Regions from separate parts of the Paenibacillus sp. B2(2019) genome, predicted to be linked through region 2. Evidence: riboswitches for the same ligand, from Rfam matches in the RefSeq annotation. Region 2 holds a riboswitch; each other region holds the start of a gene.
The links. Region 2 has a riboswitch for cobalamin ahead of PAENI_RS17795 (anaerobic ribonucleoside triphosphate reductase). Riboswitches for the same ligand answer to the same signal wherever they lie in the genome.
Positions count from the first base shown of each region.

Region 1 (9,936 bases), on a different contig from region 2:
ACTTACCCATAACCAGGAGTCGTGATGGACATTGATCATTACATATAACTTGGCGTCTAGCGCCCAGCCTACAACTTCTTCGACACGGTCGAGGTAAGCTTGATCAATAGTGTAGTTCGGTGCTTCACCTATGTGTGAATCCCAAGTGATAGGAATCCGGATACTTTTGTAGCCTTGTGCGGCGATTTTCTTAATCAGTTCTTGGGTCACACGCGGATTGCCCCAGGAGGTTTCATCCTCACCTGTAGCATCTAGAGTATTGCCAAGGTTCCATCCGGGCTGCATATCGTCTACATAGGATTGGATCTTACTCTTTGGTGCTGCCTTAGCTTGTTGCTCGTCCTTAGTGGCAGCGGCGGCAATGGATGAGAACAAAGAGAGCAGAAGAGCGGTGACAAGGGTCAATGATAAGAAGGATTTCTGGATTCGAGTAGTCATTGAATTCTCCTTTGTAAGATCATTATTGAGGATGCTTAAACCTGACCTTCCTTAGTACTTTGGTGCTTAAATGAATACGTACACCTCCATGAATTCGTTGTAAACGCTTACCAAATACCCTAACATAGAATAATTTCAACGAGTACCTTACTAATTTGTGGTAAATTCATATATGAATTAGTGATTTGCAGTGATTCCAAAGTTATGGAGGGCAATCCAGTGAGCAGATTTCATTACATAGGCTCGGCTACAGAGCTTCCGTTAGGAGAAAGAGGCAGTGTACCGTCAGCAAAGACATATAATGAAGTGAAAAATTCCCCAGAGTATAAGAAACATAGAGAGGCTCTGCGCCTGCAAGGTATAATTCCTTTGGATGACATCGCAGATCTGTCTCATTTAAGAGATGAGGACTGTCTTGTATACGACTCGGAAGAAGATGCAGCGGGTATTTTTATAGAGGAACTTGTGTATTGGAACGATGAGATTCGCAAGCATTTTCGGAGTACATATGTGTATCGGATTTCACCGAATTGGGGCGGCTTCTCTGTATCCCCTAAGCTAAAAGATACTCTACCGGGATCGTATAACGCCTCACTCAAGTGTTGTCGGGAGTTATTTAGGCTTATGACAGATTATGGGGTATCTGGTGCCGAGTTCGAGCTCTATACATGCTGGGCTGAGGAAGAAGGACTCCCACGTAATAAAAAGTATGATCGAATCTTTGATTTGGCCTCTTTGTCACTGGAGGATGGTTTTGAGCTGAGAGAAAAAGAGTATATTGTGGTTAAAATGATTTGATATTCAATAGGATTATCGCTAACTACTCGTTATACAAAAAACAAATATTGCATGACAAAAGCAACTATATTAGATATGATGAAGCATGGAAAAATTAATATTAGCAATAGGTGCCAATTATGAATGTTTCGGAAATACAATCATAGATTGGTTAAATGGAAAGCGGGTGTGAATCCCGCGCGGTCCCGCCGCTGTGAAAGAGGAGTCCTTGCAAGGTACCACTGGGAAACTGGGAAGGTAGCAAGGGTGATGATACTTGAGCCAGAATATCTGCCTATTTCTGATACACCGTTAAACTCTACGAGCGATAGAGAGGTGTTTGATATAGTATATGCCTGCTATTGTTGCGGTTCACTATCTTAAACCTCTTGACGTTATGTTGAGTGGTTTTTTTGTAGTGCTATGAAAGTTTATTCTGTTTTTTAACATAGGAAGAGAAGGGAAGGGTTATGGAAACATGAAGAAAAATAAGTTTTTAGCTTGGTTACTTATTGTAGCAGTATTTATCACGACGTTCTCTACAAGTGTAATCCCGGCTCATGCGAATGAAGCAATTGCCGATAGTACAGTTGTAACAACAGAGGTTGATCAAGCTCTAGTAGAGCAGATTAATGCGCTAGTACAAGAGCCAGATACAGAGAAGCCTACGATTTCAATAGAAGGTATACAAGATAAACAGGTAGTATCCAGTAAAGATGTAAGCTTCAAAGTAGTGGTTACAGACAATGTCTATAAAGACATTATTCCAGTAGTAATGCTGAACCAAGTCGTTCTGTCAGCTACTAATGGTGAGTACAAAGCATCTCTAAACCCAGGTAGTAACGTAATCGCAGTAACAGCTATAGATGGCGCAGGAAACAAAGCAGATAATGTAACCTATCAGGTTACTTATAAAATCACTGCTAAAGAACAGTTAGATAAAAGCTTGGCCTACATCGTTAACACCGTAAAGAATCCGTCATTTGGAACAGGTAGCGGAGAATGGTCGATTCTTTCTCTAGCTCGTGCGAACTACAAAGTACCTAACGGTTATTACAATCTCTATTACAACAATGTAGCTACGCGAATAGCAACGATAATTAAGGATGGAAAACTCGACGCTAGTAAAAGCACAGAGAATTCCAGAGCCATTCTAGGACTTACCTCTATCGGAAAAGATATCACGAATGTTGCAGGTCATGATCTAAGAAATGCACTCGCTGATTATCAATATATTCAGAAGCAAGGGAACAACGGTCCCATATTTGCTCTGATTGCACTAGATAGTCATAACTACGAGATTCCAGTATTATTCCCTGATCCTGATGAGAAGGGAGTTATATATCAAAGCACAAGAGAAAACCTGGTTCAGTACATCTTAGATAGAGAAGTTAAAAAAGGTGCAGCAGATGCCGGGGGCTGGGCTTTAGGTGTAACCAAAGCCGACGTCGATATGACCGGGATGGCGATGCAAGCACTTGCGCCTTATTACGCAAAGGATCCTAATGTAAAAGCTGCCGTGGATCGGGCGATTGCATGGTTATCGAGTGTACAAAATGCTCAAGGCGGATTTACAAGCTGGGGAAGCACAAGCAGTGAGAGCATTGCACAGGTTGTTGTTGCCTTAACTGGCGTAGGCGTAGATCCGCACAGTGACCCTAGGTTTATTAAAGAAGGAAATTCACTTATAGATGCTTTACTTAGCTTCTCTGGGCCGGATGGTGGATTCAAGCATATTCTCACCGGAAAAGTAGACGCTATGGCTACGGATCAAGGTACATATGCACTCGTATCCTATGATCGTCTGATCAATAATAGCAACCGTCTCTATGACATGAATGATGTTCCATTTGAACAACCTACTACCGTTGTAGCCAAACAACAATTAAATAAAAACCTTGCCTATATCCTAAACACTGTAAAAAATCCGTCTTTTGGAACAGGTAGCGGGGAATGGTCCATTCTTTCTCTAGCACGGGCCAACTTCGAGGTTCCAAGTGGCTATTACAATCTTTATTATAATAATGTAGCTGCTGAAGTAGCTAAGCTAATGAAGGATGGAAAACTCGACCCTTCTAAAAGCACAGAGCATTCAAGAGCGATTCTAGGACTTACCTCGATTGGAAAAGATATCACGAATGTTGCAGGGTATGATCTAAGAAATGCACTTGCAGATTTTCAATATGTTCAGAAGCAAGGGCTTAATGGTCCCATATTTGCGCTGATTGCCTTAGATAGTCATAACTATGATATTCCTGTAGTAGAAGGCGTTACAGATCAAACCACAAGAGAAAAACTGGTTCAGTATATTTTAGAAAAAGAAGCACCAACTGGTGGATGGGCGTTATTTGGTACTAAAGCCGATACCGATATCACTGGAATGACGATGCAAGCACTTGCGCCTTACTATGCAAAGGATCCTAATGTAAAAGATGCTGTGGATCGCGCGATTGCATGGTTATCAAGCACACAGAATGATCAAGGTGGATTTACAAGCTGGGGAAGCACAAGCAGTGAGAGCATCGCGCAGGTCATTGTTGCTTTAACTGGCGTAGGCGTAGATCCGCACAGTGACTTAAGGTTTGTTAAAAAGGGAAATTCACTGATTGATGCACTGCTTACCTTTGCTGATCCGGATGGTGGATTTAAGCATATTCTCACCGGAAGAGTAGATGGGATGGCTACGGACCAAGGTACGTATGCACTTGTGTCCTATGATCGTCTGATTAATCACAGTAACCGTCTCTTTGATATGAATGATGTGGTAATTGAACAACCACCTGTACAACCAGAGGGTCCGAAAGAATTTCCGTTACCTTCTGGTGATAAGCCGGAAGTTGTAATCAATGATGATGCTCATGATTATATCGTTCCGATCAGCACAGGAGATAGCAACAAGGAAATAACGGTAGTTATTCCTAAAAGTCAACAATCGAAGGTTAGTGTTAGTTTACCTAATAACAGCGATCTTCCTCAGATTGAGGCTACCAAAGGTGACGTATCTGTAGTCATTCCTAAGGGTGCAAAAGTTACAAGTGGAAATGCCGCAGCGATTGAACTAATGTCACCTTTAACAGGGACAGAATCTGCACTAAAAGATAGTCTGAATCAAATTATTCCTGGGGACAAGAAGCTTGATAGCATCGTACAAGCATTTTCCATGGGAGGCAGCGCAAGAGTAGAATTCAGTCAATTTATTACGTTAACCTTTAAGGACCTTAAAGGAAAAGATGCTGCTTATATTCAAAACGGCACACCTCATGCGATTCAAAAATTTGCAAGTGATGACTTAGGCTTAGCGAGCGGTAAGTCTGAGTATGCCTATGATAGTGGAAATGATTTAATCGTAAAAACCAATCATTTCACTGATTACATTGCGTATTCCTCCACTGCAGTACAAACACCTGGTGGTGACGGTAATGGTAACGGTAACGGCGATGGAGGAACCACTCCATCTAAGCCATACGTAACCCTATCCGTGGATAAGCTTACGATTAAGAAAGGATATGTTATTCCATCTGTACAGGTAGAGCTACTATCTGGTGACACAGTGTGGTCTGTATTCGAAAGAGTACTAGATAGCCGCGGTATCGACTATAGATATTCTTGGAACAGTACATTTGGAAGTGTGTATGTTGAATCCATAGCTGGTGATGGAGAATTTGACCATGGTAGCGGTAGTGGATGGATGTATAATGTAAATGGAAAATATCCTAATTATGGTGCATCTTCATATAATCTAAGTGCTGGGGACAAAATTCAGTGGCGATATACTACGAATTTGGGTGCGGATTTAAATGCACCAATACCAACTACAAGCCCTACTCCAACCCCATCTGCCACTCCTAAACCAAGTGGAATTCCAGGTGCGGGTGGAGGAAGTAATCCAGATGCCAACGTTGATCCAAATCCGAGTCCATCTCCAACAGCGACTCCTAATGACATCAAGCAAGTGTATAAAGACGTCGATAAGATCTCATCCTGGGCATTCTCAGCGATTGAAACAGCTACAGTAAAAGGGTACATCCAAGGTAACAATGGTCAGGTGAATCCGAAAGATCATATTACAAGAGCAGAATTTACTAAGATCCTAGTATCAGCATTGGAACTGGATATCAAGAGTGACAAAGGAATTACCTACAAGGATGTCGCTCTGGGAGATTGGTTCTATCCATATGTGAATGCTGCTCATAAAGCAGGGTTAATTACAGGATTTAATAATGAATTTAAGCCAAATGACAAGATTACTCGCGAACAAATGGCAGCCATTATTGTCAGAGCCTTATCAATCCCGGCTACGAAGCCAGGTACAGCTATTAAAGATATCAATACTGTGTCTGCGTGGGCAAAAGCAGATGTGGAAACCATTGTTGCCACCGGACTTATGTTAGGTGATAATAATCAGTTTAAGCCTAAAGAGCTTGTAACTAGAGAAATGGCAGCTGTTGTAGCTACTAGAACCCATGATTATAAGAGTGGCGACAAAGCAGTTAGTCCATACATTCAGAACACAGCAGCCTTTTTGCAAAAAACAGTAACAAACCCAGTCATCTCCTCGGTTGGCGGGGATTGGACAGTGTTCGGGCTGGCACGTTCTGGTGTGAAGGTTCCAGATAGTTATTACGCTAAGTACTATGCGAATGTAGAAGCAACCCTTAAAGAAAAAGCTGGGAAGCTGCATAGCGTAAAATATACCGAATATGATAGAGTTATTTTGGCATTAACTTCAATCGGCAAAAATATTGATAAAGTGGCGGGTTATAACCTACTGGAACCGCTCGCGGATTTTGATACTGTAATCAAGCAAGGCATTAATGGACCTGTGTTTGCCCTGATCGCTCTGGACAGTAATCATCACGACATTCCAGTGGTTAAGGATGTAAAGACGCAGACAACTAGAGAGATGCTCATTGATTACATTTTAGGCAGAGAGATCAACGGCGGGGGATGGGCACTAGGCAGTAATGCTACTGAGGCCGATCCTGATATTACGGGAATGGTTATTCAAGGCTTGACCCCGTATTACAAAACGAATGCCAAAGTAACGGCTGCTGTGGATCGTGGAATTGCTTGGCTATCCAAAACGCAAACAGCAGACGGTGGCTTTGCAAGCTGGGAATCTACGAACTCCGAGAGCATTGCTCAGGTTATTGTAGCTTTAACTGGACTTGGTATAGATCCGCATAAGGATTCCAGATTTATTAAAAATGGACGTTCAGCGGTAGATGCGTTGCTTGGCTTTGCTGCAGCTGAAGGTGGTTTTTATCACGTGAAGCAGGGTGGAGTAGGCAACGGAGGTGCGAAACCAGGAGAAGTAGATCTTATGGCTACGGATCAAGCGATGTATGCACTGGTTGCTTATGATCGGTTCGTTAAGGGTCAGACGAGTCTTTATGACATGACAGACGTTAAATAGAACTTTATTTAAAGAGATAAGCAAGGGTAGCATGTATACCCTTGCTTATTATTTAAGGTGGGGAACTTAAGAAATGAACAAGAAAAAATGGCTAACAGCGATACTAATTATTGGCGTGCTAGCGATCGCCTTCTTTTGGGGCGGGAATTATCAGAAGAGCCCGAACAAGGTTGCGAGTAACAGTGTTGAGTCTCAAGTTGTAGAATCAGCCAATGCGGCCTCCAATCAGAATGTTGATGTAGAGCCTGCAACCTCAAGTGATGCCGAGACAACGGAGATAGCTCCTACAGCTACACCTGGTGAAACAGCTAAGCCTAAGCCCGTTGAAACGGTAAAACCAACTGAAGAGGTAACGCCAACCGAAACTGCGGTAACAGAGGTTGAAAAGCCGACTGCAACACCTAAATCGGATACACAGGCACAACCGACCGCAACACCGAAAGCGGCTAAAACGTCCGTGCCGGAAACGAAAGCGACGGCAAAACCAGTAGTCAAACCGGATTCAAAAGTAGCGACAACAGAAACAAAGCAGGAACCGAAAAAGGATAAATTCCTTACCGATCCAGTACCGAGCGGGAAACCTAAGCCCGTGGAATGGCAAGATGCAACGGTAGATAAGAAGAAGCAATTAACGGCTACTTTGTCCGTGTCGGCAGCAACGATTTTAGATAATATGGATATTTTCAATAAGGATAAGGTTGAAGTATTGCCGGCAGATGGTAGCATTTATAAAGCGCAGAAGGTAACCTTTTATGAAGGTGAGTCTGTGTTTGATGTTTTGCTAAGAGAGATGAAGAAGAATAAAATCCATATGGAATTCAGTATGACTCCGATCTATAACAGTAATTATATTGAAGGCATAAATAATCTTTATGAATTTGATGCTGGAGAGCTTAGTGGATGGATGTACAAAGTAAATGGCTGGTTCCCTAACTACGGCAGTAGTCGTTATGTTCTTAAGGATGGCGATGTCGTTGAATGGGTATACACTTGTGATTTAGGTCGAGATGTAGGTGGTTATGTAGCCACAGGAGGAGCACAGAAATAATGAAGGATAGCTTTTCTACCTTTCATCCGTTTGTGAATTTTCTTTATTTTGTTGTTGTGTTGTTATTTAGCATGGTGTTCATGCATCCCATATTTCAGGTGATTGCTCTTATTAGTGCAGTGGTCTACTCCTTTATGTTAAAAGGAAAGAAAGCCATTCGATTTAATCTGCTGTACATGATTCCTTTTCTACTGTTTATGGCGGTGATGAACCCTGTTTTTAACCATCAAGGGGTAACCATCCTGTTCTATTTAAATAACGGGAACCCGATTACGAAGGAATCCATTCTTTATGGCGTAGCAGCGGCGTGCATGTTTGTGACGGTAATCATATGGTTCTCCTGTTATAACGTCGTGATGACCTCGGATAAGTTTATTTATATATTCGGAAAAATACTGCCGGCACTGTCGTTGATTTTTTCGATGGTGCTTCGTTTTGTTCCTAGATATTTAGCGCAAATCAAGGTGATTTCGAATGCTCAAAAATGTATAGGCCGGGATGTCACGCAGGGAAATCTTCTCGCGCGAGCGCGGAATGGGATTACGATCCTATCGATAATGACCACCTGGGCACTGGAAAATGCGATTGAAACGGCAGATTCCATGAAGTCAAGAGGATATGGATTGCCTGGACGTACAAGCTTTTCGATCTTCCGTCTAGATGTCCGGGACAAAGTAGCCCTCTTGATCATGACAGGCTTAATTGCGATGGTAGCCATCGGCGCAGCGATGGGTGAGAACACGATGAGATATTATCCGTCGATTAAAGCGAGCGCAATTACACCTTTTAGTATCCTTGTATATATCGCTTATTTTGCGCTATGTATGATCCCTGTGCTCATCAATATGGTGGAGGCAATGAAATGGAAATCTATCGAATCGAAGAACTAAGCTTTGCTTTTCCTGAACAAGAGCAGATGGCTCTTTCGAATATCAATCTTACGATTGCAAGCGGAGACTTTATTACTGTTTGTGGAAAGTCAGGCTGCGGCAAAAGTACCTTACTAAGACAACTGAAAACAATCCTAACCCCACATGGCAAACGCCAAGGGGCGATTTATTATAAGGGTCAACCTGTAGAAGAGATCGATCAACGGACACAAGCAGCGGAAATCGGTTATGTACTCCAAAGTCCGGACAATCAAATTGTGACAGACAAGGTGTGGCATGAGCTGGCCTTTGGCCTTGAAAGCTTAGGTTATGACAATTCTACGATTCGTTTGCGCGTGGCTGAGATGGCGAGCTTTTTCGGAATTCAGACCTGGTTCCATAAAAGTGTGACTGAGCTATCGGGTGGCCAGAAGCAGCTACTCAATTTAGCAGCGATTATGGCTATGCATCCCTCGGTTCTAATCCTTGATGAGCCTACCTCTCAGCTAGATCCCATCGCCGCTTCCGATTTTTTGGAGACGGTCAAAAAGATTAATCGCGAGCTTGGAACAACCGTTATCATGACCGAGCATCGTCTAGAGGATGTTCTTCCGCTTACAGATCGGCTGATTGTGCTGAATGAGGGCATCGTGATTGCTGATGATACCCCGCAAAGGGTGGGAGAAGCTCTAAGCAAGCTGAACCATCCGATGTTTCTGTCCATGCCCTCACCGATGCAAATTTACGCAGGCGTAGAGAATGACTTAGCATGGCCTGTTACAGTGAAGGAAGGACGCCAATGGTTGGATGTTTTTCTAGAGGATAAGACACCTGCAGCGATCGCTGAATCTCAGCCAAGCTCGAAAGTGGACGGCCCTGTAGTCATAAAGTTTAAGGATGTATGGTTTAAATATGATAAACACGGATCGGACATCATTAAAGATTTGTCTTTAGAAGTAAAGCAAGGGCAGTTCTATTGCATTGTTGGTGGGAATGGAACGGGGAAGACATCAACACTCTCCTTGATGAGCGGCATCCTTCAGCCCTATCGAGGGAAGGTTCTAATCGGTGGAAAGAACCCAGCAAAAATGAATGCCAAAGAACTGTTTACTAACAATCTGGGCATCCTTCCGCAAAATCCGCAAACGATATTTGTGAAAAAAACAGTCGAACTAGATTTATACGAAATGTTATCTCAGCTTCCTTTAACGAAGGAAGAAAAGGTGGCTAAAGTTGAGGCCGTGGTTAAGTTCGCAGAACTGGAACATCTTCTCTCGATGCATCCGTATGACCTTAGCGGGGGAGAACAGCAGCGGGCGGCGCTGGCTAAGGTGCTTTTGTTAGAACCAAAGATTCTGCTGCTGGATGAACCGACTAAAGGATTGGAT
Region 1 covers NZ_VTZR01000038.1:29,695-39,630, reverse strand. Annotated here, with positions in the region: gene PAENI_RS31670 (cellulase family glycosylhydrolase) at 1-438, opposite strand, end outside; gene PAENI_RS31665 (hypothetical protein) at 658-1,236, shown strand; cobalamin riboswitch at 1,328-1,528, shown strand; gene PAENI_RS31660 (S-layer homology domain-containing protein) at 1,694-6,631, shown strand; gene PAENI_RS31655 (DUF4430 domain-containing protein) at 6,705-7,679, shown strand; gene PAENI_RS31650 (energy-coupling factor transporter transmembrane component T) at 7,679-8,569, shown strand; gene PAENI_RS31645 (ABC transporter ATP-binding protein) at 8,542-9,936, shown strand, end outside.
Region 1: another riboswitch for cobalamin. It lies ahead of PAENI_RS31660 (S-layer homology domain-containing protein); the one in region 2 lies ahead of PAENI_RS17795 (anaerobic ribonucleoside triphosphate reductase).

Region 2 (9,936 bases):
GACGACAATAAGTGTTTTCAATGGTGTATCCTCCATGTTTGAATCAGATTTAGGACTTGAGTATACCTCCCACCATGCCATCGCGTAAGTATGCACTTTTAGTTCACGTACTTACCTAAAGGTAAGCACTGCAACCTGCCTGCACGTATGATTGATGTATAGTCTTCGGGGCGAATCTCGTCTTCGGTGTACACCAAATATCACACAAGAGAGACTGGGTCATTCCGCCATTTTACTTGAGTAAAGGTTAGACGAATGTTAGAAGATAGGTGATTTCAAGACAAATGGCACGGTCCCGAAATCCCGGAAACCGTGCCATTGCGCAATTCTTAGATATGCTGGTGAAGGGAATTGAACCCCCGGCCTACGCATTACGAGTGCGTTGCTCTACCCCTGAGCTACACCAGCTTAAGGCTGATTTTTCTGTCAAACAAAAAATATTATACAACTTTCAGCCAGAAACGCAAGCCTATTTCTCCCTATTTCCCTACTCTCCCGAACTGCTATTCCACCTGTAGTTTACGCTCCACAGACTCCAGCTTTCCACGGCTAGTGGAGGGTTTATCGCGGCGGTCGTCTATTTTAAGTGAGGTAGAGACACGCTCTGCACCTGCGGCAAAAGGAGACTCGTGCAGCGCTTCGACTGCAGCAAAAATACGCTGAAGAGGCCCTTCAATGATTGTACCCATGGATGTAAGCTCATAAGTAATCCCTTCTACCGTCTTCAGCACTCGCTGCATATCCGCAACATAACTGCTAAGGCTCGTACTACCTGTTCCAATCGGAATAACGGTTACTTCAGCAATAGGCATGAGAATACCTCCTCGGAATTTTAAAGTATGTGTCTCCTTCTATTGTAACAACTCCACCGCTCTCCCACAAATGATCTCAGCTTTATTATGCCCCTTCTTCTTTCCCCAAAATTCTCCGAAATATGACTTTCGCCACAAGTATTTTTTCTAACATGAATTCTAGGGTCATCTGCACTACATTTATGGACTCTTTGTGGCATCTTTTCGGACAATTTATGAATCATTTTTTATATGCCTGTGGATCAATTGTGGATTACTTATGGACAGCCTGTGGATCATTTGTGGAGTACTTTTGAAGAACCCGCTCCCCGCGCGGGTTTTCTAAAAAACTGTTTACAAACACAACATCTTGGGTTATTTTTATCTAACGACAACAAAATATAGTGGAGACAGGCGCTTTGATCCTTTATCGGAATTAGAGCTTAATAGGGAAGTACGGTGAAAATCCGCTGCGGTCCCGCCACTGTAACCGGATGCCCTTTACAAGCTTTTAGAAGCTTAAGATGGGCAGATCTCCTGGCAGAAGCCACTGAGGGGTAAGAACCCCTTGGGAAGGCGCTGAGAGGTCCTACGGAAGCCAGGAGACCTGCCTGTTTCGACGACACCAACTATGAGTGCCTGCGAGGAACAGGAACGGTGTCCGCATGCGGTCATCTTCTTAGAGGCCACTGCAAATATCTGTGTGGATATTTACATAACGCATCGGGCATTTTCTGCCATCCTCGCTAGAGGATGCTTTTTTTATGAGATCACAATGAATATACGGCCGCTTATGCGGTCCAACTTCTTAATGATAGGACGATAGACTGAGAGGAGAGCTATACAATGACGTTGTTGGAGAGACAATTTAACGGTACAACAAATGCACGAGAAGTTCTTTTAGAAGAGCTCATTGATTTAGGACGCGATATTATCGACAGCCGGGATTTGGACTTGCTGCGCGAGAATGCCAATTTGAACGGAGAGAGTTTCTCCGGTAAAATGAGCAAGTTCGGCAGTGAATATTCAAAATGGTACGCCCGCAACTTTACGATGCCGCCGCAGCTAGTGCAAGCCATTGATGACAATGTCGTCTATGTGCATGATCTGGATCAATACGCAATCGGAACGACTAACTGCATTTTTATCCCGTTTGATAAGCTTCTCCGCGAAGGCTTCAACACCGGCAACGGCAGTGTTCGTCCTCCGAACTCCATAATGACAGCTATGTCACTGGTAGCAATTATTTTTCAATCCCAGCAAAATGCTCAATATGGCGGCGTATCCGCCAATAAGCTCGACTATGATCTGGCACCTTATGTAACCAAATCCTTCGCTAAGCTGTTCCGCAAGGGTCTGGATTATTTTGATGAGGGACAAGCTAATGAATCTTTGGGCGAGATTACAATGAGCCGGACCGATCTGGCGGAGTTATATCCAAAAGCGTTCCGTTTTGCACTAAAGGAAACCGAAATCGAAACCCTGCAAGCGGCTGAAAGTATGGTACATAATCTCAATACCATGTCCAGCCGATCCGGTGGGCAAATTCCGTTTACCAGCATCAATTATGGTACTTGTACTTCACCAGAAGGTCAGCTTGTGATCAGCTCCCTGCTAACAGCAACGATGAACGGACTTGGCAGCGGAGAAACACCTGTGTTCCCGATTCAAATCTTCAAATGCAAGCAAGGAGTCAATCAACAGCAAGGCGATCCTAACTATGAATTGTTCCTAAAAGCGGCGGAATGTTCTGCACGCAGACTATATCCGAACTTCGCTAATCTGGACGCTCCGCTAAACTTGCAGTATTATGATCCAAGTGATCCTGATACGGAATTTGCTACAATGGGCTGCCGCACCCGAGTGCTCGGTGACCGTTTTGGGCGTAATCATTGCTCCGGGAAGGGCAACCTTTCCTTTAATACACTGAATCTGGTTCGGCTCGGTCTGGCACACGGCACAGTAACAGGCCGACGTACCGTCGCAGACGAAGCTGGCTTCTATGAGGATCTAAATCACTATATGGATATTGCGCTGGAAGGACTTCTTCATCGGTTCCACATCCAAAGCGCGCAAAAAGCTAAAGCATCCGATTTCATGATGCGAGAAGGCGTCTGGGAAGGCGGCGAAAATCTCGCTCCTGAAGACTCTGTAGGCGAACTGCTGAAACATGGTAGTCTGTCGCTTGGCTTCATCGGTATGGCGGAATGCATGAAAGCTATGTACGGCAAACACCATGGCGAGGATATGGAAGTCCATGCCAAGGCTGTCGCTATCGTGCGTCACATGCGGGAGTATTGCGACCTTAAAAGTGAGGAACTTAATCTCAACATTACCTTGTTCGCAACACCAGCAGAGGGCCTGTCCGGCAAATTCACCAAGATTGATCGCAAGGTACTGGGTTCTATTCCGGGCGTAACTGACCGTGAGTATTATACGAACTCTTTCCACATCCCTGTATACTACGATCTAGGTGCTGCTCAGAAGATCAGCTTGGAAGCTCCTTTCCATGAATACTGCAATGCCGGGGCTATTTCTTATGTCGAATTAAATGGCAATGCCCGCAGCAATCCATCTGCTTTTATCAAAATCATTAAATATGCACTAGAACAACAGGTCAGCTACTTCAGCATTAACCATCCGATTGACCGCTGCTCCAGCTGCGGATACGAAGGCGTAATTGGGACAAACTGTCCTTCCTGCAACGCACATGAGAATGACGTGCATATCCGTCGTTTGCGCAGAGTTACAGGTTATTTAACTGGCGACTATCAGACCCGCTTCAATGCCGCCAAACAAGCCGAAGTACGGGATCGCGTTAAGCATCTATGAATATTTGCGGATACTATCCGGAGTCGATTAACGAGGGAGAGGGCATGCGGGCCGTCCTCTTCATCAGCGGCTGCCGCCATCGTTGCCCGGGATGCTTTAATCCCGAGACATGGAACTTTAAATATGGAGAATTCTTCACCTTAGAACGTCAACATGAAATCATTGCAGAAATCGCCGCTAACCCTTTGCTGGATGGTCTAACACTGGCAGGCGGCGATCCTTTTTTCTCGGCAGAAGAGGTACTTGGGTTCATTCATGAGCTTCGCACCGTGCTCCCAGGCTTCCCCATCTGGATTTACAGTGGTTATACGTATGAGGAACTAACCGCCCTTCCCGGTTCGCCGGAGTGGAATCTACTTACACAGTGTCAGGTATTAATAGATGGACGTTTTATAGAAGAATTGAAAGATACTACACTTCCTTACCGAGGAAGCTCTAACCAACGCATAATCGACATTCCGGCCAGTACGAACGGCTCGGAGGTCTTTCTGTGGCAGCCTACTGCGCTATAATATATCAATTTTTGATATTCAAAATTAACCCAAAATAAGAAGGGATGAAATAACCATGCCACAATTCGTAGTAAAACCAGATAATCGCCAACTGGCTTTTGATGAGAAGCGCCTTTCCGTATACGCCGACCGTATCTTAGAAGGTCTTGATCAACTAAATAAAGAAACATTGCTGCGGGGAGTAATTTCCAAACTGCGTCGTGACTCCGTAAGCGGAGAAGAAATTAGCAATGCCTTCACCATGAGTGCTCTAGAGCTTGTAACGAAAGAAGAGCCTACTTGGAAGTTTGCAGCTGCCCGTGCCCTTCTGACTACCCTTTATAAAAAAGCAGCCGTTCATCGCCGCTATAAAGCTTATCCAGAAGAGCCTTACGGTGAGCTGTACCCGCTAATTACGGATCTCGTAAAAAAAGGAATCTATCGTGAAGAGCTTCTAAGTCATTACACCAAAGAACAAATTATCGAACTAGGTGGGTGTATCGATTATACACGCGATCTTTTGTTTGACTATATCGGTCTGCTTACGCTATCCGACCGTTATTTGGCGCATGATTTTGACGGCCGTGTAATGGAGCTTCCACAAGAACGTTATATGATTATTGCTATGTACCTGATGCACCGTGAACCAGCTGAGAAACGTCTTGAGCTTGTAAAAGAAGCTTACTGGGCTATGAGCAACATCTACATGACAGCTGCTACCCCTACAATGTCCAATGCCGGCAAAAAGGTCGCTGGACAGCTATCCAGCTGCTTCATTGATACGGTAGACGATTCCCTAGAGGGTATCTTTGACTCTAATACAGACGTAGCGCGCCTTAGCAAAATGGGCGGCGGTATCGGCGTCTACCTTGGTAAAGTACGGGCACGGGGTTCGGATATCCGTGGCCATAAGAACACTAGCTCCGGCGTAATTCCTTGGATTCGCCAATTGAACAATACAGCAGTCAGTGTAGACCAGCTCGGAACACGTAAAGGTGCTGTCGCTGTCTACCTTGATGTATTCCATAAAGATATTCTCGCTTTCCTCGATCTTAAACTAAATAATGGTGACGAGCGTATGCGTGCACATGACGTATTCCACGGTGTAACCCTGCCGGACTTGTTCATGGAAGCCGTTGAATCACGCAGCCACTGGAACCTCTTCTGCCCACATGAAGTGAAGAAGGTTATGGGCTGGACGGATGAGAACGGTCGTCCGCTTGGTCTGGAAGACTTCTACGATGAAGAGCTTGGTAAAGGCACTTTCCGTGAAAAATATGCTGAAGCTACAGCCAATTTGGAATTGTCCCGTATTACCGTTCCTGCGATCGACATCATGAAACGGATTATGAAATCACAGCTTGAAACAGGTACTCCATATATGTTCTACCGTGATACGGTTAACCGGACGAACCCGAACCGTCACCAAGGTATGGTCTTCTCTTCCAACCTGTGCACAGAAATTATGCAGAATCAATCCGCTACCGTTATTGAACAGGAAGAATTAGTAACCAAAGATGGCAAGACCCGGATTGTTATCTCCAAAATCCCTGGCGATTTCGTAGTCTGCAACCTGAATTCGATTCACTTGGCACGTGCGATTCCAGCTGGTGTGCTGGAAAGACTTGTACCTATCCAAGTACGTATGCTGGACAACGTAATCGACATTAATAATATTGAAGTTCTGCAAGCACAATACACGAACAGCCAATACCGCGCAGTGGGTCTCGGCACATTCGGCTTGCATCACCTATTGGCACTCAAGGGCATTCGTTGGGAATCTGATGAAGCCGTAGAATATAACAACCATTTGTATGAACATATTAACTACCTGTTGGTACGTTCGAGCATGGAGCTTGCCCGTGAAAAAGGCCGTTATCCGAAGTTCGCCGGTTCCGATTGGGAGACAGGTGCATATTTTACTTCACGTGGCTACGTTAGCGGTGAACAAGAAGGTAAATATGTAACCACTGAACAATGGCGCGAGCTGCAAGAAGAAGTGGCTAAAGACGGTGTTCGTAACGCATGGATGTTCGCAATTGCACCGAACGGCTCCACATCGATTATTGCCGGCTCCACAGCCAGCATTGATCCTTTGTATGAACTGCTTTCCTATGAAGAGAAAACAACATACAAGATCGCTAACCCAGCACCGGATCTGTCCGACAAGACGATTTGGTACTATAAAACTGCGTTTACAATTGACCAAAACTGGTCGATCCGCATGGCTTCTGCTCGTCAGCGTCACGTCGATCAAGGCCAAAGCTTCAACCTGTATGTTCGTCCTGACATCAAGGCTACCGAGTTCCTTGAGCTGCATCTGAACGCCTGGAAGGGCGGATTGAAATCAACTTATTATGTGCGTAGCCGTGCTTTGACAATAGAAGAGTGTGATTCTTGCGCTAGCTAAGAGTCTTACTGCTTTAAAAAATTCGGTGATTTAATCGTAACTGCGAGCAATGTTTGGGCTTCCGGTCGCTGTTATCCTCAGATTTATTGATTTATACCGTCTGCGGTAGAAATCCGAGGATAGCATATGCTTTCGATGCGAGCTTTCCTACGGAAAGCTTTCGGGCGAACGCTATCGCTCCTACAGCTCCAAACTTCCTCTCCGTTACTTCATCAACCTAATTTAATTAAAGACCAGACAAGACGAATTACCCGCGCAAAAAAATGGAGGGAAAATAAATGCAACTACAAAAGATTTTTAACACTGAAGCACCTAACCAATCCACACGCATCATCGACGGTGAGTGCTCCGGTATTCTGAACTGGAACGATATTCGCATGCCGCATATGTACAAGCTGTACAAGGTGCTGCTGCTTAATCACTGGATCGCGGATGAAATCCCAATGTCCAAAGATGCGCAACAATTCCCTATGCTCGATGCTGAGGAGCAACGCGTATTTAAGATCAACATCTCCCTGCTCGCCGTGTTAGACTCGATGCAGACGATGTTCGTAAGCGACGTAAAGCGCTATTTTACTGACTCTTCTCTAGAAGCTATCTCTGCCATTATCGGACAACAAGAAGTGGTGCATAACCAATCCTATTCCTATGTTCTTTCCTCTATCGTGTCGGAAAGTGAGCAGAAAGAAATTTTTGAATATTGGAAAAAAGACCCTGTCCTGCTGGAACGCAATCAGTTTATCTCTGATATTTATCAAGAGTTCCGTGATAACCCTACGAGACAAACCTTTTTCCATGCACTGGTAGCGGATCTCATCTTGGAAGGAATTTTCTTCTACAGCACCTTCGCCTTCTTCTACAATCTGGCCCGTGACCAGAAGATGATGGCGACCAGCCAAATGATCTCTTATATCCAACGTGACGAGAATCAGCACTGCTATTTCTTCGCAGAAGTATTTAAGCAGCTACTTGTAGATTTCCCTGAGTTGAACACTAAAGAGAACATGGATTACGTGTATCGTACGATCGACCGCGCGGTAGAGCTTGAAACCAACTGGGCTTACTACACCCTTACTAATGTCCGCGGTATTGATCTTAACGAGCTTAGTGACTACATCAAATATACAGCGAACAAGCGCTTAACCTTGATGGGTATGGAAAAAGCCTACCAAGGTGTTGACGTTAACTGCATGCCTTGGATCAAACCTTTCTCCGATGATGCGCTTAATGCCACCAAAACCGACTTCTTCGAAGCTAAATCCCGTAACTACGGTAAGGTTGGCGACGATAACGGATTCGACGATTTGTAAGACAGGATTATAACGAACCCTATATAAAAAAGAGGCCATTCTCTACTTTCACAGTGAGATGGCCTTTTTACTATAGCAAAAAGCGTCTCTTCACCCCTTGGATCAGGTATGAATGAGACGCTTATATAGTTGGTATGAATCCATCCGAAACAGAATGCTTGCTACTTAGTCTTAAGCCTTGCGTTCCACACGATGTGTAGTTTCTTCTGCCAGCTCAGCTAACGCATCATTCAGTCGCAGCTTCAGCTCCTCAGCAAGCTCTACCACTCCGTGATCATTACGAACCACCTGAGAATCCACGGCATACACTCCACCAAGAATGTAGCGTGCACCGAGTACAGACAATACAGGTTTCAATGCATAATCAATCGTAAGTAGATGTGCAAGACTGCCACCCATGAAGAGCGGGAGTACGATTTTACCGGCCAATCCCTTTTGTGGAACTAGATCCAAGAAGGTCTTCAGCACGCCTGTATAAGAGGCTTTATAAACCGGGCTAACCACGATTACCGCATCCGCTTCGGCTACAAGGCCATTCGCTTTAACGATAGAATCACTCTCAAACTTGGTATGAATCAAATCTTCCGCTGGCAGCTCTGCAACGTTAATACGCTCAACCTCAAAGCCCTGATCCGTTAAGCTTGCCTCCGCATACTCTATAACTGCATTGATGCGCGATACCAAGGAAGGTGTTCCGTTAATCACAACAATTTTAGCCACTTCTCCACCTCTTTCATCCCATTAAGCAGCTCACACTGCAAATATTTATCCCGACAGGAATACTTTAAATTAATATTAATCCTATCGCAGATTAGATATTATTGTCAAACCATAAACGCTTGCGCTCATCCCACTCTTGCGATATACTAAGCAACAATATTAAATCCAACAATCAGGCCAATGATCGGCATCCAACCGTGAGGCGTCTGCGACCGGAGCCTATAATGACTCCCTAAGTTCACCGGGTTTCGCCCGTTACCGCGAAGACCAAAGAGGGTCGAATTCTTTCCTGCTGTTAAGGAGATTCGATCAACCTGGGTGGCACCGCGAGCTGACGCTCCTCGTCCCATGGATGAGGGCGTTTTTTGCGTTTTTTCAAGCATAAATACCTTCGGCGTCCTTATAAGGACGGTAAGTGTTTGTGCGAGAAATAGAAGGATAAAGTGAAGTGTGAAACTTACACTCTCTTATCTTTTAAACAAAAAGGAGCGAGCGATATGCTGGAAATGAGCTGGATCAAGGATAATCAAGAACTTGTAAGAAACACTGCCACCTGGAAAAGAATCGACTTCCCACTGGATGAATTGCTGGATTGGGATGAGAAGCGCCGGGGCCTGCGACAAGAAACAGAACAAATGAGAGCCGAACGTAATGGGCTAACCAAAGAGGTTGAACGATTATTACGGCAGGGTGACCGCCCTGCTGGAGAGATCGTCAAAGCACAGGTACGAGAACTCAATCATCGGCTGAGCCTGCTGGAAGCAGATCTGAACGAGGCTGAACGCCGCTGTAGAGAGCTCATGCTGCTCGCACCGAATCCGGTGTCGCAGGATACACCCATCGGCCACGATGATAACGATAACGTAGAACTGCGGTTGAACGGAGCGGTGCCGGAATTCGACTTTACGCCTCGTGACCATGTAGAGCTAGGTGAACTCCACGATATCATCGATATCCCACGTGGCGTCAAAGCAGGCGGTCCTCGCAGCTATGTGCTTAAAGGAGCCGGACTGATGTTACATCTTGCTGTACAGAGACTAGCCCTAGATGTGCTCACTGCACGCGGATTCACCGTGATGGATGTTCCTGTGATTGTCCGCCCTGAAGCGTTGGAGCGAACCGGATTCTTCCCGGGTGGGATGGATCAGACGTACGAGCTCAGCGGAGATAATCGCTGGCTGGTAGGCACATCTGAAGTGTCACTAGTTTCACTCTACAGCGATGAGATTGTAGAGCTTGACACACCCATGCGACTAGCCGGAATGTCGACTTGCTTCCGCCGTGAAGTTGGATCAGCGGGGCGAGATGTGCGCGGACTGTACCGCGTACATCAGTTCTCGAAGATTGAGCAAGTCATCTTATGCCGAAATGACGAAGGTGTC
Region 2 covers NZ_VTZR01000020.1:3,836-13,771, forward strand. Annotated here, with positions in the region: gene PAENI_RS17780 (NAD(P)H-dependent oxidoreductase) at 1-21, opposite strand, end outside; tRNA gene PAENI_RS17785 (tRNA-Thr) at 337-408, opposite strand; gene PAENI_RS17790 (MTH1187 family thiamine-binding protein) at 504-812, opposite strand; cobalamin riboswitch at 1,187-1,420, shown strand; gene PAENI_RS17795 (anaerobic ribonucleoside triphosphate reductase) at 1,638-3,623, shown strand; gene nrdG (anaerobic ribonucleoside-triphosphate reductase activating protein) at 3,620-4,135, shown strand; gene PAENI_RS17805 (ribonucleoside-diphosphate reductase subunit alpha) at 4,191-6,524, shown strand; gene PAENI_RS17810 (ribonucleotide-diphosphate reductase subunit beta) at 6,803-7,834, shown strand; gene ssuE (NADPH-dependent FMN reductase) at 8,006-8,554, opposite strand; gene PAENI_RS32255 (hypothetical protein) at 8,701-8,904, opposite strand; gene serS (serine--tRNA ligase) at 9,052-9,936, shown strand, end outside.

Region 3 (9,936 bases), on a different contig from region 2:
GGTATACATGCCTAACCAGGATACCCTCACCTTCCAAATCCTTCATCCGCTCGGACAGCATCTTATCGCTCATTGAAGGAATGAGGCCGGAGATATCTTTAAAACGCTTCGGTCCACTCATCAATGTCTGAATAATAAGTCCATTCCAACGTTTGCCTAAGAAAGAGAAGGCTGTTTCAAATCTGGGACACATCGCAAATTGATGTTCTTCCATTGTTCTCACCTCTCACTAGCGAAACTTACTATTAGTTAGTATATATAATATTAACACATTTTAACCATGATGAACATCGTTTACCGAAAAAAGTTCATCTGACTCTATTATTATATCCCCAATGTCAATCCCCCATTGGTCCTTTAGATCCCCTTAGAGCAATCGCTTCAGTTACGATTTGTGCCAAGTCATCATTTCCAAAAAGCGAAAGTACACCCAAAACGGTGTCATCAGAAATGTCCCCCGCTTCCTCTGCGGAAACCGTGAGGGCAAGTGCCTGACGCAAAGCTTCATTCCCTTCCTGCTGCGGATAAGCCTGCAAGTATAGAGCATGTGGATCGAGTCCATTATTTACACACCACTGAGCGAATACAAGAATCATCATCTCTTCTTCGCGCTTATAGCTTTCGATGATCTGTTCCTCCACTAATTTACGGTTATCCTCCATATATTCTTCTCCTTTCTCAGAGACCTCATTCAGCAAGCTGTGCCGCCAGCATATGACTAGGCAGTACCGCTGAAGCAGCAATGCTGCATAGCTCCGGTGTATTTATGTTGCTAAGAAAATTATTCACCACTCCACTAAAACCTCTTCTATCGAGTACAGTATCCCAGCTTCCAAAGCCTTGAATATGCGGTAAGGTATCTTTTTCAAAAAGAATGGCTTTTTCTAGATCCACTACTTCCACCGATCTGCCATTTCCGTGCAGCTCAAGCTTCTCCAAATCCACACCAGCTTCACGAACCATACTGTACATCCCAACTGCACTATCTTTCCAGCCTAGCATTCCAGATGCCTGCAGCAGACGACCTTCTCCACTAGAGTGAAGATGACTACGAAGCAGTTCATACTGATCTCCACACAACCACAACAGCAAATCAAGCATATGGATAAGATCATCATGCACGGTTTCGCGGCTGGTGCTTGTCTGTAGCTTCGTTCGATGTTTAATCGCACTGCAATGGCTAATTCCGCCAACTTCTTCAAGCCATTGCTTGGCGGTGACATACATTGGGGCAAAACGGCGATTAAAGCCCACTCCTAGCAAAAGCCCCTTATCTTGTGCTAGCTCTGCCATCCTTCTGGACTCTTCTAGATCATAGGAAAGTGGTTTATCTACATATACCGAAATCCCACGTTCGAGACATTTTGTTACTATATCATAATGAGTAGTTGTTGGGCTATGTACAAATACTGCATCCAGATCCCAAGATAACAGTTCTTCCAGCTTCGTCGTCCCTTTAGGAAAACGGTAGGTATGAACGGCCTGCTCCACCGTTGTCGGTGAATGACTGAGAACACCAACTACCTCGGCATAATCATGCTGAGAGAGCAGTGGTAAATATACTTTGCGGGCTATATTGCCGATTCCTATTATGGCGACTCTTTTACGTTCAGGTACAATCACTGATCCATCCCCCTCTTAACACTTCAATATATCGTTCTTTTCTCTTTGTTCTCTACAAATGCTATTATACCTGCTTCTCATTCTCTGACAATTGATCTTTACTTCAATATTTACTTCATATCCCGTATGATGAGATGAATGAGTGGAAGAAGGGGCATATTATCTATGAAGAAATGGTTCTCAATTGTTCTTTATGTTTCGGGTACAATCCTTGCGTTTATCTACAGATATGACATCCTAAGCTGGATGAAAGAGGATCATAATCTTTTCAGTTCTATAGGGGTTGCAACTTTACTGGCCCTGTTTCCAGTTGTCCCTTATAAAGCTGTCATCGGATTCTTCGGTTATGCATACGGAAGTTTAGCGGGAGCCTTGATTTGCTGGTTAGCTACTAATTTGGCTGCCGCAATCCTTTTTGGTGTTGTGAAGTACTTGTTTCAAAGCCAAGCGAGAGCTTATTTAGCCTCCATTCCCGCACTCGAAAAGTTCACAGTAGCCATTGAACGGCGACCTTTCGCTTCGATTGTCCTAGCACGACTCATGCCAATCATTCCCCAAACAGCGGTTAACATCTACGCTGGAGCTGCCGGTCTGCCTTTTTGGAGTTATATTGCAGCTTCCGGCATAGGAAAAATACCGGGGATTGCACTATACGCTTTCCTTGGGGATCATCTGTTTCAGGACCCTGTAAGTGCGGTTATTGCCATCATCGCCTATGCCGCTGTGCTAATTATCGCTGGACTGAGCTTGCGTCCGCGCTCTCAAGAAGCGAAGAATAGCCGATAGCGAAAGAACTTATCGGTTACTAACTGGCAGGCAGTTAGTATTTGCTTTATAATTAAATTGTGATCTATTTAATTGCATTATGTGAATGGAGGGATATTAATGAGTGAACATCAGACTAACCATATAAATACCAAGACGGAAAAAGCAACCTTTGCAGGTGGATGCTTCTGGTGCATGGTCTCGCCGTTCGAAGAATTGCCAGGTATCATAAGTGTCGTCTCTGGCTATACCGGCGGTCATACAGTGAACCCAACCTATGAAGAGGTTTGTTCTGAAACGACAGGACATGTTGAAGCTGTACAAATTACGTTCAACCCAGATATTTTCCCTTATAGCAAGTTACTTGAGCTGTTCTGGCAGCAAATTGACCCTACCGACGCAGGTGGACAATTCCATGATCGCGGGACTTCTTACGGAACAGCAATCTTTACCCATTCGGAGGAACAAAAAGAACAAGCAGAAGCTTCCAAGGCAGCTCTGCAAGCAAGCGGTCGATTCTCTAGTCCGATTGTAACCCCGATTCTCCCGGCAACCACCTTCTATCCTGCCGAAGAATATCATCAAGGCTACCATCATAAGAATCCAGGCCACTACAAACGTTATCGTAAAGGTTCTGGCCGAGAGGATTTTATCGAAACCCACTGGACACATAAAGAGGACAAACAAAGTTTGAAAGAACGTTTAACCCCTCTTCAATATGAAGTCACTCAGAACAGTGCAACAGAATCTCCTTTCCGGAATGATTTTTGGGATCACCATGGAGATGGTATTTATGTAGACATCGTATCTGGCGAACCGTTATTCAGCTCGCAGGATAAATACGATTCCGGTTGCGGCTGGCCAAGCTTTACTCGTCCCATCCGGGACTACGCTGTGAAAGAAAAGACGGATCTCAGTCATTTGATGGTCCGCACTGAAGTGCGCAGCAAAGTAGCGGATTCGCATCTAGGCCATGTCTTTGACGATGGTCCCGGAGAAAACGGTTTACGCTACTGCATAAATTCGGCGGCGCTACGATTTGTACCGAAAGAGGATTTGGAGAAGGAAGGATACGGGGAGTATCGCATACTCTTCCAGCCTGCCTAAACATCAATCCTCAGCACATAAAGAAACGGTTGTCGTCCTTTTAGGATGACAACCGTTTTTTTCTCTTAAAATATAAGAAAGTATAAGTTTCACGTTATACATTATTCTTATATTTCTCGCTTAAACGCTTACCGTCTTTTTAAAAGACGCCGAGGGCGTTTATGCTTGTAGGGCTATTCTTTCTTTGAGTCCTCTGAGTCCTTATTAGCCTTCGAATTATCCTGTGAAACTGCCTCCTTAGGCTCTGTTGCCACAGGGATGGCTTGCTCTCTGTTCAGCTCCTTATTTCGCTGACGAATTCTCTCGGTCTGCTGCTCCCGACGCTCGCGGATATTTTTACGGGAAACTAATACAATAGCTAAAATAATGGCAGCCCCGATAAGTATCGGTAACGCTCCTGCAAGGATAACGACAATCCACTGAAACATCACAGATAGTGCATTTAAGCTTCCATTTAGAGCATCTGAAGCACGTTCCAGTAACGGCCCTTGCTCCTTCTTCTCTTTGACAGCAATGCTTTCATCCGTCTGATACACTCTCAATTCTACCGTAGAGAAGGATACATTCTGATTGATATAACGCATTCTACCTTTAATCTGCTCAATGCTTTCTTGAATCGAACCAAGCTCGTTCGCGAAGGCGACCAGATCAGTGGATTTCGTTGCTTTTTTCATAAACTCTGTATATTGTGCTTCCATTAGCTGCTTTGCCTTCAAACGTGACTCCAGATCAACATACTCTTCAGAGACATCCTGACCTTGAATGCTGCGCTGTAGAGATTCGTGTTTTACTTGTTCTAATTTATTCAGAAAAGGTGAGAATCCGGAGGCAGGCACCTTAAGGATAAACGTTCCACCTTGCTCGTACTGCGACATATTTTCATTAAACTCAATAATATATCCATTGGCCATGGTTACTAAATTACGTATTTCAGTCTGTGCTTTTCCATAGTCTTCTACTTCCATATTAAGATTCGCTTTATAGATCAGCTTCTTGTTCAAGCCCGCTACTACATCACTACCAGTAAATCCTGCACTTGCTTGAACTGTATTTTCTGATGTGGAGCCCTTTACAGCCAAGTTCTCGCTGCCAGTTGCTTCTGACTCAGGAGCTGCCGAAGTGCTTTGATTCGCTGTTAAGGCCATCGAGCTCTGCGATTGTACCTCTACTGCTGCGTCGTTACTCGTACTACCATTTTCTTTTGCCGAACTATCTGCCGCTGAATTCCTATCCGCTGAGCCACAACCCGCCAAGACTACCGCAAGAATTAATAAACATAAGTAATGCAGACCCCATTTACGCATTCTCATTCCTCCAAAAATGTAATAGATACCGCTTGCACGGATCATAATATCGTTACGGAATGTCTTGTTCTAAGCAGATCTCTTCCGTCACTCTTTACTAAGACGTTCCAAAACTTGGAAGGTTGCACTGAAAAATGGAATTGTGTACAGTTTCTTTTGAATTATGCTCTCTAAATAAAAAAAAGAGTAGCATTTCTGCAACTCTTTTAGTTTAAGCTATTATTTTTCAAGCAAAAATCAACCTGGGTTAGAAGCGCTTTGTTTAATGGCATAAAACCGCTTAATAAGTTTGCCACTGTTTGTTTTGCGGATACCCTAGAGCTTGTATTCACAATATAGCCTTGAGATACTGAATAGCTAATGTTTAACAACGAATTTACAGAAGCACTGTTGTATACAGGCTGAGAGATTCTTCTAGTCAAACCACTTCTAGTGACATATGGGACAACATAACCATTCGAATAACCCATTTGCTTACACGCACTTTATTTGGTACAATTACCACGTCTAACCACGTAAAAAAATACCAAAAACCCTCTATTCATAATGAATGAGGGCAGAACACGGTTCTGTTCGGACAAGCTCCACCTTGTTGAACAGAGAAGTTTTTTAATAATACTGTCTATTACTAAAAGGGGAGGTGAACCCTCATGGCAAAAGACGTAATTTGCGAAGTTAACTCCTGCACCCACTGGGCAGAAGAGAACAAATGCAGTGCCGATTCTATCTTTGTAGCTTTCCACAGCTCCCAAGAACCTACACGTGCAGAAGAAACAGATTGCAAGACTTTCGAAAGCAAATAAGGTGATGATTTGAAGGGACCCTCCACGGTTCCTTCTTTTCTTTTCTCATTCTATCAAGAATGAGAATTATTATCAAGTGGCTGAAATAAAAAGCCAGGGAGAAATTCCCCGGCTATGATTTATTGTATACCTCTTATGTTATTTGGAAGCACTAACTCCTGCATTTTCTCTTGCAATAGCGGCAGCCTTTACCATGTTACGAAGTGCATCTTCCGTCTCCTGCCAGCCACGTGTCTTAAGACCGCAATCCGGATTAATCCAGAACTGTTTAGGATCAAGCACCCGCAGCGCACGATCAATATTAGCTGTCATCTCTTCTACTGCAGGAACCCGTGGACTATGGATATCATATACACCAAGACCAATTCCTTTATCATACTCCTGCTCCTCAAAGCTAACGATCAGTTCCCCGTGGCTACGTGAAGTCTCAATAGAGATAACATCCGCATCCATCGCTGAAATGGAGTCTATCATGTCATTAAATTCGCTATAGCACATGTGGGTATGAATTTGTGTCGTAGCCTTCACATGATTCGTCGCGATACGGAACGACTTCACCGCCCAATTCAAGTATGTCTCATGATCTTCCGCCTTCAAAGGGAGTCCTTCACGGATAGCCGGTTCATCTACTTGAATCATCTCTATGCCTGCATCCTCCAAAGCTTTAACTTCATGACGGAGCGCTAAGGCAATTTGATTCGCTACTGCTTCCCGACTAAGATCATCACGTACGAAAGACCAATTGAGAATCGTAACAGGACCAGTCAACATACCTTTAACAGGAAGGGAAGTTAACGACTGAGCATAGACGCTTTCTTTTACAGTCATAGGCTGGATAAAAGCTATATCCGCATAAATAACTGGGGGCTTAACGCAGCGTGATCCGTAGGATTGAACCCAGCCATTACTAGTAAATAAGTAACCATCCAACTTCTCCCCGAAAAACTCCACCATATCGGTTCTTTCGAACTCACCGTGCACGAGTACATCCAGACCCAGCTTTTCTTGGAAAGTGATTGCATCTGCAATCTGCTCACGAACGAACCCGTCGTAACGCTCTTGATTCCATACGCCTTTACGCCATTTCAACCTTGCCTGGCGCACTTCTACGGTCTGTGGAAAGCTTCCGATTGTTGTCGTTGGCAGAAGTGGCAGCTGCCACTTCTCCTGCTGCACCTTCAGGCGCTCAGCAAAAGGTAGGCTACGTTGGTCTGGTAAATCTGTAAGTCCGAAAACTTGCTCAGCCACATCCTTACGACCGCGTTCAGGAAGTGCACGGAAGGCCGTAAGGGCTTCGCGACTGGCTGTCAACGCAGCAGCAGCTTCTGCTGTACCCTCTAAGGCTGCAGCAAGCAGGCCAAGCTCTCTAAGCTTCTCATCAGCAAAAGCTAAAGCAGCCTTGACGGTGGCCTTCAGCTTCACCTCACCCTGAACAGTAACCGGAACATGCAGCAAACTGCAAGAAGGCTGTAGAATAAGACGATCAAGCGGTACATGTACACTCAGCTTCTCGATCAGCTGCAGCTTAGCATCCAGATCCGAGCGCCAGATGTTGCGTCCGTCAATAATACCCGCTCCCAGCCACTTATCCTCAGGCCAGCCAAGACGTTCAATCGATGCCAGGTTCGTCCCGCCATCATGGACAAAATCGAGACCTAAACCTTGTACCGGAAGCTTGAACAGTGCCTCCAGCGGTTCAGCAGCTTCAAAGTAAGTCTGCAGAATAATATTTAATCCAGGCACGGATTCAGCAATTTCTGTGTAAATCGAGTTAAGTAAGGATAATTCTGATTCATTAATTCCTGTAACAATCGCTGGTTCATCAATTTGTACCCAGCTTACTCCTTCTTGCTTCAGTTCCTGCAACAGCTGAACGTAAACCGGAAGAAACCGAGCAGCAATCTTCGCAATATCCGCAGATGCAAAACCTTTTGACAACTTAAGGAATGTATAAAGGCCTAAAACCACAGGTTTACCCTCAATTCCCGCTTGGGACTTGGCAAAACGATAAGCAGCCAGTGGTTTATTCTCGGTCAGACGCGGCGTTTGTGCACCGATCTCTGGAACGATGTAATGATAGTTCGTATTGAACCATTTAGTCATCTCGCAAGCGGTAGCCTCAGCATTTCCTCTAGCCATCGCAAAATAAAGATCAAGCCCAATATCGCCACCATCATACGCATAACGTGGAGGTACGATCCCGAACATTACAGCTGTATCTAGCACATGATCGTAGAACGTAAAATCATTTACCGGAATTAAATCAATTCCTGCCTCCTGCTGAGTCTTCAAATGCTGAAGCTGAATTCCTGTCATTTCAGTACGGAACGCTTCCTCATTTATTTTTCCCGCCCAGAAGGCTTCCAACGTTTTCTTCCACTCGCGGTTTTTTCCGATTCTTGGATAGCCAAGATTGCTTACTTTTACTTTGTTCGTCACTTTGCAGCTCCCCTTCTCCATCTTCTTATTTTGGACTCGATATCACTTGCATTCCTATAAAAAAGAGCGCCCTTCCCTAAAAAAGTCAAAGGGAAAGACGCCCATAATATACCTATGGTTAACGTCTAACACCTTCCTATCCTCCGTAGGTGAAGCAGTGCTGTTGAAACAGGCAGGTCTCCTGGCTAGCGGTGTCAACATCCTTAGCAGTCTTCCCAGCAGTAGTAAATTGCCAGTGACATATGTTGCTATGGACTCTTCCGTTACAGTGGCGGGACCGCATCGGCTTCAAACCGAATTTCCCTATTAAGCCTACCGAATTACTAATTTCCGGCAAGCACCTGTCTCCGATATTGTCAAGCTATAACGCCTTCAGCGTCCTTTTAAGGACGGTAAGCGTTTATGCGAGAATTATAAGGATAAAGTGAGTGTCTTAAATCTGATGTCATCATACGTGAAAGCCCCCGTCATCTGCAATAGATTACGGGGGCTTTTGTTATATCGATTCCTTATAACGGATTTAGAAAAACACGAAATATACTACTGCAGCAAGTACTATGCGATATATAGCAAATGGTAAAAGCTTAATCCGGTTGATCAATTTCAAGAAGAAACGCATCGATAATAGTGCAAATACAAAGGCACTGATAAAGCCTGCAATGAAGAACGGCAGGGCATCGATGGTGAAATATTGCCAGTTCTTCATCAGTGAAAGTAAACTGGCGCCTGCCATGATTGGAACAGCCATAATAAACGTGAAATCAGCAGCAGCGCGATGACTCATACCCAGAAGAACACCACCAGAAATCGTCGACCCGGAACGAGAAAATCCAGGCCACAAGGAGAAGCACTGAACTAGACCAACACCTAGCGCCTGCTTATATGTAATCTGATCGACACTCTCCGTTTGAATCTTCTTTGGTCCGAATAGATCCGCAATAATCATTAATACAGCACCGACTACTAGACCGATTAACACGGTGGATGTAGAGAATAAATGCTCGTCAATATAATCATTAAACAGAACCCCCAGCACGCCTGCTGGCACTAAACCTACAAGCACCTGTGTAAGCTTAAGGTGGCCGCCTTTTTCAAGCTGTGGTTGTTGCTCGGTTACAGGATCCAACTGCTTGCGGCTGAAGCGCTTTAAGCCCAGCAATTCAATGAACCTATTTCTAAAAATAACTACAACTGCTAATATTGACCCCAGCTGTATAACCACTTTGAACGTATTGGCCGTATATTGCCCAAATAACTCTGTCGATTTTAACCACATATCATCAACAATAATCATATGACCTGTGGAGGATACCGGAGCAAATTCAGTCAATCCTTCAACAATTCCCAAAATAATAGCTTTAATAATCGTTAATAGCTCCATTTGTTCTCCTCCTTTTAATCATAACTTTTATCTATAAGTCCTTCTCGGCTCAACCTTCGGTGTTCATTTTCCGGCTGCGCTTGCGGAAGAACAAATACCCAAGGATCACTACTCCACCTACAAGAAGCACGTACACCACGTTGGAGTACATATCCATATACATGGCGATGTCTTCCCACGACTCACCCAATGCCGCACCAATAAGCACCAGCAATAGATTCCATCCCAGCGTACCAATCGTTGTGAAGATCATAAACACTCCAAATTTCATGCCCGACATCCCTGCAGGGATCGAAATCAAACTACGCACTAGTGGAACCATCCGACAAAATAATACGGTCCAATATCCATATTTGTCAAACCAAGCGTCAGCCTTGTGGATGTCCTTTTTGCTAATCCGGAGTAGGCCGCCCCAGCGTTCAATGATCTTTTCCAAGCGATTTACATCCAACAAACGACCGATATAATAGAGAATTACTGCACCCAGCAGTGAGCCAAGCGTAGCAGCAATAAT
Region 3 covers NZ_VTZR01000024.1:165,788-175,723, reverse strand. Annotated here, with positions in the region: gene PAENI_RS22065 (winged helix-turn-helix transcriptional regulator) at 1-214, opposite strand, end outside; gene PAENI_RS22060 (hypothetical protein) at 339-662, opposite strand; gene PAENI_RS22055 (Gfo/Idh/MocA family protein) at 688-1,623, opposite strand; gene PAENI_RS22050 (TVP38/TMEM64 family protein) at 1,789-2,409, shown strand; gene msrA (peptide-methionine (S)-S-oxide reductase MsrA) at 2,509-3,495, shown strand; gene PAENI_RS22040 (DUF4349 domain-containing protein) at 3,669-4,799, opposite strand; gene PAENI_RS22035 (DUF1540 domain-containing protein) at 5,450-5,602, shown strand; gene metE (5-methyltetrahydropteroyltriglutamate--homocysteine S-methyltransferase) at 5,741-8,062, opposite strand; cobalamin riboswitch at 8,196-8,401, opposite strand; gene PAENI_RS22025 (undecaprenyl-diphosphate phosphatase) at 8,562-9,422, opposite strand; gene PAENI_RS22020 (DedA family protein) at 9,472-9,936, opposite strand, start outside.
Region 3: another riboswitch for cobalamin. It lies ahead of metE (5-methyltetrahydropteroyltriglutamate--homocysteine S-methyltransferase); the one in region 2 lies ahead of PAENI_RS17795 (anaerobic ribonucleoside triphosphate reductase).